Regions from separate parts of the Oceanobacillus caeni genome, predicted to be linked through region 2. Evidence: riboswitches for the same ligand, from Rfam matches in the RefSeq annotation. Region 2 holds a riboswitch; each other region holds the start of a gene.

Region 1 (2,276 bases), on a different contig from region 2:
GCGCGAACTTTCTTTGTTAATCTGCGAACGGTTTCTATATTATGATTAAAAATATCCGGCTTACTATCCATTAAGGTATGTAGGCTCTCATAATCACCTTTCATATCGGAAGGTAATACCTCAATCGTACAGCCAGGATTTGCGTTTCGAATGGCACGAACGGTGTTGGCAAATACAGCGGCGCCTCCATCATCTAAATCGTCTCGAGCTACAGCGGTTACAACGACGTGCTTTAATCCCATTATTTTAACAGAATCTGCAACCCGCTTCGGTTCTCCTAAATCTAATCCACTAGGTAGACCGGTTTTGACCGCACAGAACCTACAACCGCGTGTGCAGGTATCACCTAAGATCATAAATGTTGCTGTTTGTCTTTCACTCCAACATTCATGAATATTCGGGCATCTTGCTTCCTCACAAACAGTGTTTAGACTTTTCTCACGCATTAACTTCTTTAATCCAGTATAGGACTTATTCGTGTTTAATTTAATCTTTAACCATTCAGGTTTACGGAGATATTCCTCTTGTTTAGACACTTTTAATAGACTCCTTTAGTAATCGATGATAATTCCAATCCTCTGAACGATATTTAGTCTCTGCTAGATGATGTACTTCTTCCCATTGTTGTTTTGATAATTCAAAAGGACGGAAAGTAACGTTTAATCCATGTTGAAATCCTTGATAGAATGCATCCTTCACTTCGTCAAATGATTTCTGTTTATTTGTTAGTTGGTCGATAGTGATAGCTTTGCTTTGGAAAGCATCACGTCTACGTTGTTTTATTTTTTCAGATGGGAAACGGAATAAATCATAGAGCATCTTGATATCGAGACTCATTGGTATGGACCCATGCTGCAGTAGAACACCCTTCTTCCTTGTTTGCGCATTACCTGATAACTTTTTCCCATCTACTACCATTTCGTAAAATGCGGCCTTTTCAAAACATACAGCTGTCTTTTCTTTCATGGCGCTTCTATCGGGCATGGCATAATCAACCGTGATTCCTAGATTCTTGAAACCTTCATAAAGCCCTTTTGATAGGACGTGGTAGGCTTCTTTAATAGAGGTTGGAATTTCTGGGTGATCCTCTGAAACTACAATACTGTAAGTCAATTCATTATCATGTAGTACAGCGCTTCCTCCGGTTAGACGACGAACAAATTGGCAATGATAGCTATTTACATTGTCGAAATGGATTGATTTATGTACTTTTTGAAACTGACCAGCCGATAAAGTAGGATGTGACCAACCGTAAAAGCGTAATGTTGGCGGAATTTTACCCTCACTATGCCAGTTTAATAGGGATTCATCCATTGCCATATTAACTGCTGCATCCTGATGCCCACTGTCTAAAAAGAACCATTCTTCTTGCAAAAATTACCCCTCCTCTTAAATCAAAAAGACTGCACTCCAAAAAAGAGTGCAGTCTTTTGTACAATAGATGTATCTTACATCTAAAATCCTTTTGGCTGCACTTCCCCACGCTAGTATTATCCATATCGGGTTCAAAGGGTTTAAGCAATAGGGTATTGCTATTCTCAGCGACAAAGGCTCCCCTAGTGATTATTATATTACAAATTCATCATACCAATTGGTAAATCCTGGGTAAAGTAAATTGCTTTCTTAAAATGTTATGCATGAATACTAGTTTGAATGCTTCCTTGGATTAAATTTTTCACTTCGTTGTTTTTTCCTTGGTGTAAGAGGTCAACAATTTTACTACCAACGATAACCCCATCACAGTGAGAACTTAACTCATGCGCTTGTTCCACAGTAGATACACCAAATCCTGCTAATACAGGAACGGTACTATATTTCTTTAGGTTTTCTAAATAGCTTTTTACATTGTCGCCATGGGAACTTCTAGCGCCCGTAGTCCCCATTACGGCTACAGCATAAAGGAAACCTTCTGATTTACTTGCGATTTCTTTTAATCGTTCCTCTGGACTAGTCATAGCAGCAAGGCGAATAAATGCTATTTTCTCATTTTTTAAGTGGGTTGCAATCGGGCCTTCTTCTTCCATTGGGACATCTGGGATAATGATACCGTCTACCCCAGAATCCGCACAGTCCTTAGCAAACTGTTCCATTCCATAACGATAGATTGGGTTTACGTAGGTCATTAAAATAATCGGAATGGAGCGGTCTACCTTCGTTGACTTCAGAAATTCTAAAATGGATGCTAATGATGTACCATTAGCTAAAGCACGAATTCCAGCTTCTTGTATGGTTGGACCATCAGCGATTGGATCGGAAAAAGGAATGCCTAATTCAAT
Region 2 (2,276 bases):
ACATCCATACAGCAAGACACCTAAGTGTAGTTGTTTTTCTTTCATCTTTGGCATTTGTCATACCTCCAAACAATTATTATTCACTATCTTATATACTCCGTTTTTGAAAGACTATCCATTGTCATTTAAGCTACTAGTTCATTGTCAAACCGCCATCTACTGTGATATTTTGACCTGTAATACCGTGCGCATTTTCTGATGATAAAAAAGCGACCATATTGGCTACATCTTGAGGTGTGGTCACCTTCTTCAGTGGCGTCGACTGAGCAATTAAATCAAATACTTCCGGTGTTGTAACAGCACTGGCATGAGTCGTTTTTAATAATCCCCCTGAAACGACATTCGCTTTTATACCATATTGTCCTAATTCAGAAGCGATATTACGTGTAAAACCTATTAATCCAGCTTTAGCTGTTGTATATTCATGGTAAGGTACAACAGGATTTTGATATAAATTAGTACCTATACTTATAATACTTCCATTTTGTCGTTCAATAAATTGAGGGATGACGCTTTGAACTACATGAAATGCTGCTTTTAACGTACCATTTAGTTGTTTTTGGTAATCAACCCAGGTGAGTTCTGTGAAAGGTTTCTGTTTGTTTGGATCAAACTTAAAGTCTACTAATGCATTGTTGACAACAACATCTATTTGGCCAAAGTACTCCGTTGCTTTTTTTATCAATGTATCTACTTCTGTGCGATTGGTTACATCAGCCTGAATGGCAATAGCATTTTCTTCACCAATCTCAGAAACAAGCTTCTCAGCGGCATCCTGACTTTTATAGTAATTGATAACCACTTGAAATCCTTGTTGTGCTAAGGTCTTTACAATAGACTCTCCTAAACCTCTACTACCACCTGTTACTAATACTGTTCTCCCCATCATAACCACTCCTATATTATTAATTTTGATGAAACTTAAATAATAAAGTGATAAATAAAAAAATACGCAACCTTCACATAGAAAAGTTGCGTAAAAAGAATTAACTACATATTAAGAAAAAGGCATAATCACCCTTTTAGTATGTAATAGAATTTACACTTTCCTACGCTAGTTTTAACTAGTTCAGGTTCAAAGGGTTTGAGTAAATACTCATCTCAGTTAAATAACACCCCTAGTGAATATATTTAAGTTATAGTCAATGTTATAGTCTTCAGAAATTTATGTCAAGGGAATATGGCTGTTTAAGTATTTCTATCATCCCTTCAAAAATAACTCCAGTACCTTTTCCCATTCATTTATAGTTAGTTGCATACATAGTGGAACAAACTGCGCTTCATTGTTAAGTTTAAACTTTTATGCTAAAATTACCCTTTGCAAATCAAAGAATTTAAAAAGTCATCAGTTCTAATACTTCCTATAACGAAATAGAAATAAAATGAAGTGTTTTTTATGAAAGGAATTTTATTTCATGATGGATGGACTACGAAACAGGGAGGTGAATAAATGAAAAATTTTATTAGTTTTAATAAGATGATTACACCAACAATCATTAAAGTGCTTTTTTGGGTTGGAGTAGGCTTCTCTATCATTCTAGGACTTCTTCAAATTATAGCTGGTTTTGATTCTTACTTCGGTGGCGGTTACCAAATATTTATGGGTATATTAACTATCATATTAGGACCTATCTTTACAAGGGTTTATTGTGAATTATTAATTTTATTCTTTAAAATGCATGAAACAATACAAGAAATTAATGAGAAATTAGGTTTAAAGGATAATTAATTTTAAATGGAATATTTGATGTTAGCGTTAAAATTCTCGTGTAAGTTGTTAAAAGCTCTTATTCAAGAATGATCAAACGTTTGTTTTAAAAGGTTAGCCAGAAATTACTGGTTGGCCTTTTTTTATAAGGTTTTATTATAGCGGTAGTCGAGGTAGACGAATCAAACGTAGGAGACTTGATCCCGTAAACAAATTTATATCAAAAAATGCGAAAAAGAACAAAATCACCCATATTCACCATTATTCCCTGAAAGATTACAAGGAAATATTTCATTTCCCGGGGAATATCGACAATTTATTCTATAATTTATAAATATAAAACATTTTTTCTAAGTTGTTTATTTCTCTGAGACTACCCTTTTGCTTCCTACGGCGTCGGGTGGTTTCCTTGTTTTCTAATATTTTTTTCCGAAGAAATACGCACTAGTCTCACGCATAATTCCTCTTTGTGCACCTTATCACATTGTCATATACAACATAGTGCCTTAAAGCATTGGGGGCTAACATATTGATTAAGGACTCCATGATGGTATCCAACACATTAGCA
Region 3 (2,276 bases), on a different contig from region 2:
CCTGAACTCTAACATTGGATGCTGCAGTCTTAACTGTCTTAAAATAAACATAAAGAGTGACACTACTCCAACAGTGAGTGAAATGATGGTTAAACTTGCTCCCCAACCGTTATTCCCAGCTGAAGTAAATCCATAAAGTAATCCACCAAAACCAAAAGAGGATAAAATAACAGATGGAATATCTAATTTTGGTTTCTTTAATTCCGTTACATTTTTCAATGCGAAAAAGGCGATGATAATATCTACAATTGCAATTGGTAGGATGATAAAGAATAATACCCTCCAAGAATAATGCTCTGTTACCCATCCTGATATGGCAGGACCAAGTGCTGGTGCAAATGATATAACAAGACCAATTAATCCCATAGCTGATCCACGTTTATGAACTGGGAAGATTAAAAGAAATACTGTCTGCATTAGTGGCAGCATAACCCCTGCTCCAGCAGACTGGATGACTCGCCCTACTAATAAGAAAGAGAAATTAGGCGCAATCCCAGAAATTAATGTGCCTATAGCGAAAATACTCATTGCCGTTATAAACAATTGTCTTGTCGTAAACCGTTCTAATAAAAATGCACTAATGGGAATCATAATACCATTGACAAGCATAAACACCGTGGTTAGCCACTGACCAGTGTTTGCCGTAATTCCCATTTCCTCCATAATTGGGGGAATTGCAGTAATCATCAACGTTTGATTTAAAATGGAAATAAATGCCCCAGCAAGCAACAATGCGACAATCGTTTTTCGGTTATAACTTACCGTTTGCATATCCTTCCCCTCCCCTATTTCTTCATAACAATTCATAAATTATAATGCATTTCAGGTAAAAAGGAAATAGGAATTTTGCTAAATTTCAGCTAGATAAAGAAGACTTCCATCAGCGGAGGCTTTCCTTCATCCCCCACTGATGGTTAGTCGGCACTTATCGAACCTTTACGGGCAGTTGTTCTCCCACCTATTTGTATCCCCAGAAGTTTAAGGTGGGAGTCTTACTGCCCATTTAGGTGGGGTAATTAGAACAGGTAATTTAATAGGAAGGAAAAATTTTTTAAACGTAAAATCATATTCATAAACAATATCAAGTTGTGCAACTTTAAAAGAATCGTCAAACTTTTACAAATTTCTTGCTATATTAGAAAAACTATGCAATACTTAATTGTGTAAATTACAACTTAAGATGACTGTGGGGGTACCAGTGTTGCTGGTTGAGATTGTATCCGTTAGATACTAACCCTTAGAACCTGATCTGGCTAAGACCAGCGTAGGGAACATACCTGATACGTACATAACTAAAGTATGCACCCTAGGCAATTTGTCTAGGGTGCTTTTTGTTGGCTACTAATTCGTGTTATTCCCTACTCGAGTTTTATTCTTTTAGTTAAAAACAGGGAGGACTATTTATTATGAGGAAATTATCTGTTTTTTGCCTGTTGCTAATTGTACTAGCTGCATGCGGTAACAACACAGATGAAGAAAGTACAGATCAAACAGGTGAAGATGCAAAGCAACTAAAAAAAATAACCCTTGTTCTGGATTGGACCCCAAACACCAATCATACTGGTCTCTATGTGGCTAGGGATAAAGGGTATTTTGAAGAAGAAGGTTTAGATGTTGACATTATTCAGCCTGGAGAAGCAGGTGCTGAGCAATTAGTCGCTACTGGAAATGCTGATTTTGGTGTTAGCTACCAAGAAGGAATTACGGAAGCACGAATACAAAATGTACCTATTGTTTCGATTGCTGCTATTATTCAGCATAATACGTCTGGTTTTGCTTCCCTAAAGGAAAATAATATTACAACTGCAAAAGACTTTGAGGGTAAATCTTATGGTGGATGGGGTGCACCAGTGGAAAAGGCTGTACTAGATTCGATTATGCAGGAGGATAATGCCGATGTAGAGAAGGTTGAAATCGTTAATATCGGAAATACAGACTTTTTCACAGCACTTGAGCAAGGAATTGATTTTGCTTGGATTTACTATGGTTGGGATGGTATTAAAGCAGAGCTCCGTGACCAACCGCTTCATATGAATTATTTAACGGATTATAGTAAGAAATTAGACTATTATACTCCGGTATTAGCAACCAATGAAAATATGATACAAGATGATCCGGAAACTATTAAAAGCTTCTTACGTGCTGTTTCCAAAGGTTATGAGTTCGCAATAGAAAACCCAAGCGAAGCTGCAGACGTACTTATTGAAGCAGTACCAGACCTTGACCCTGAACTAGTTAAAGCAAGTCAAGAGTGGCTGTCTCCTAAATATCAAGAT

The links. A riboswitch is a leader RNA that binds a small molecule or an ion and turns the genes downstream of it on or off. The one in region 2 is predicted to bind thiamine pyrophosphate.
Region 1: linked by a shared signal. The riboswitch ahead of ACFQ18_RS10275 (lipoate--protein ligase family protein) and the one ahead of ACFQ18_RS03665 (3-oxoacyl-ACP reductase) in region 2 are both predicted to bind thiamine pyrophosphate.
Region 3: linked by a shared signal. The riboswitch ahead of ACFQ18_RS12535 (ABC transporter substrate-binding protein) and the one ahead of ACFQ18_RS03665 (3-oxoacyl-ACP reductase) in region 2 are both predicted to bind thiamine pyrophosphate.

The regions. Positions count from the first base shown of each region.
Region 1 covers NZ_JBHTKV010000012.1:44,868-47,143, reverse strand. The annotation lists gene lipA (lipoyl synthase) at 1-536, opposite strand, end outside; gene ACFQ18_RS10275 (lipoate--protein ligase family protein) at 529-1,374, opposite strand; TPP riboswitch at 1,460-1,568, opposite strand; gene trpA (tryptophan synthase subunit alpha) at 1,632-2,276, opposite strand, start outside.
Region 2 covers NZ_JBHTKV010000003.1:22,434-24,709, reverse strand. The annotation lists gene ACFQ18_RS03670 (LLM class flavin-dependent oxidoreductase) at 1-54, opposite strand, end outside; gene ACFQ18_RS03665 (3-oxoacyl-ACP reductase) at 134-886, opposite strand; TPP riboswitch at 1,030-1,130, opposite strand; gene ACFQ18_RS03660 (DUF4282 domain-containing protein) at 1,451-1,729, shown strand.
Region 3 covers NZ_JBHTKV010000017.1:56,536-58,811, forward strand. The annotation lists gene ACFQ18_RS12530 (MDR family MFS transporter) at 1-771, opposite strand, end outside; TPP riboswitch at 1,179-1,288, shown strand; gene ACFQ18_RS12535 (ABC transporter substrate-binding protein) at 1,407-2,276, shown strand, end outside.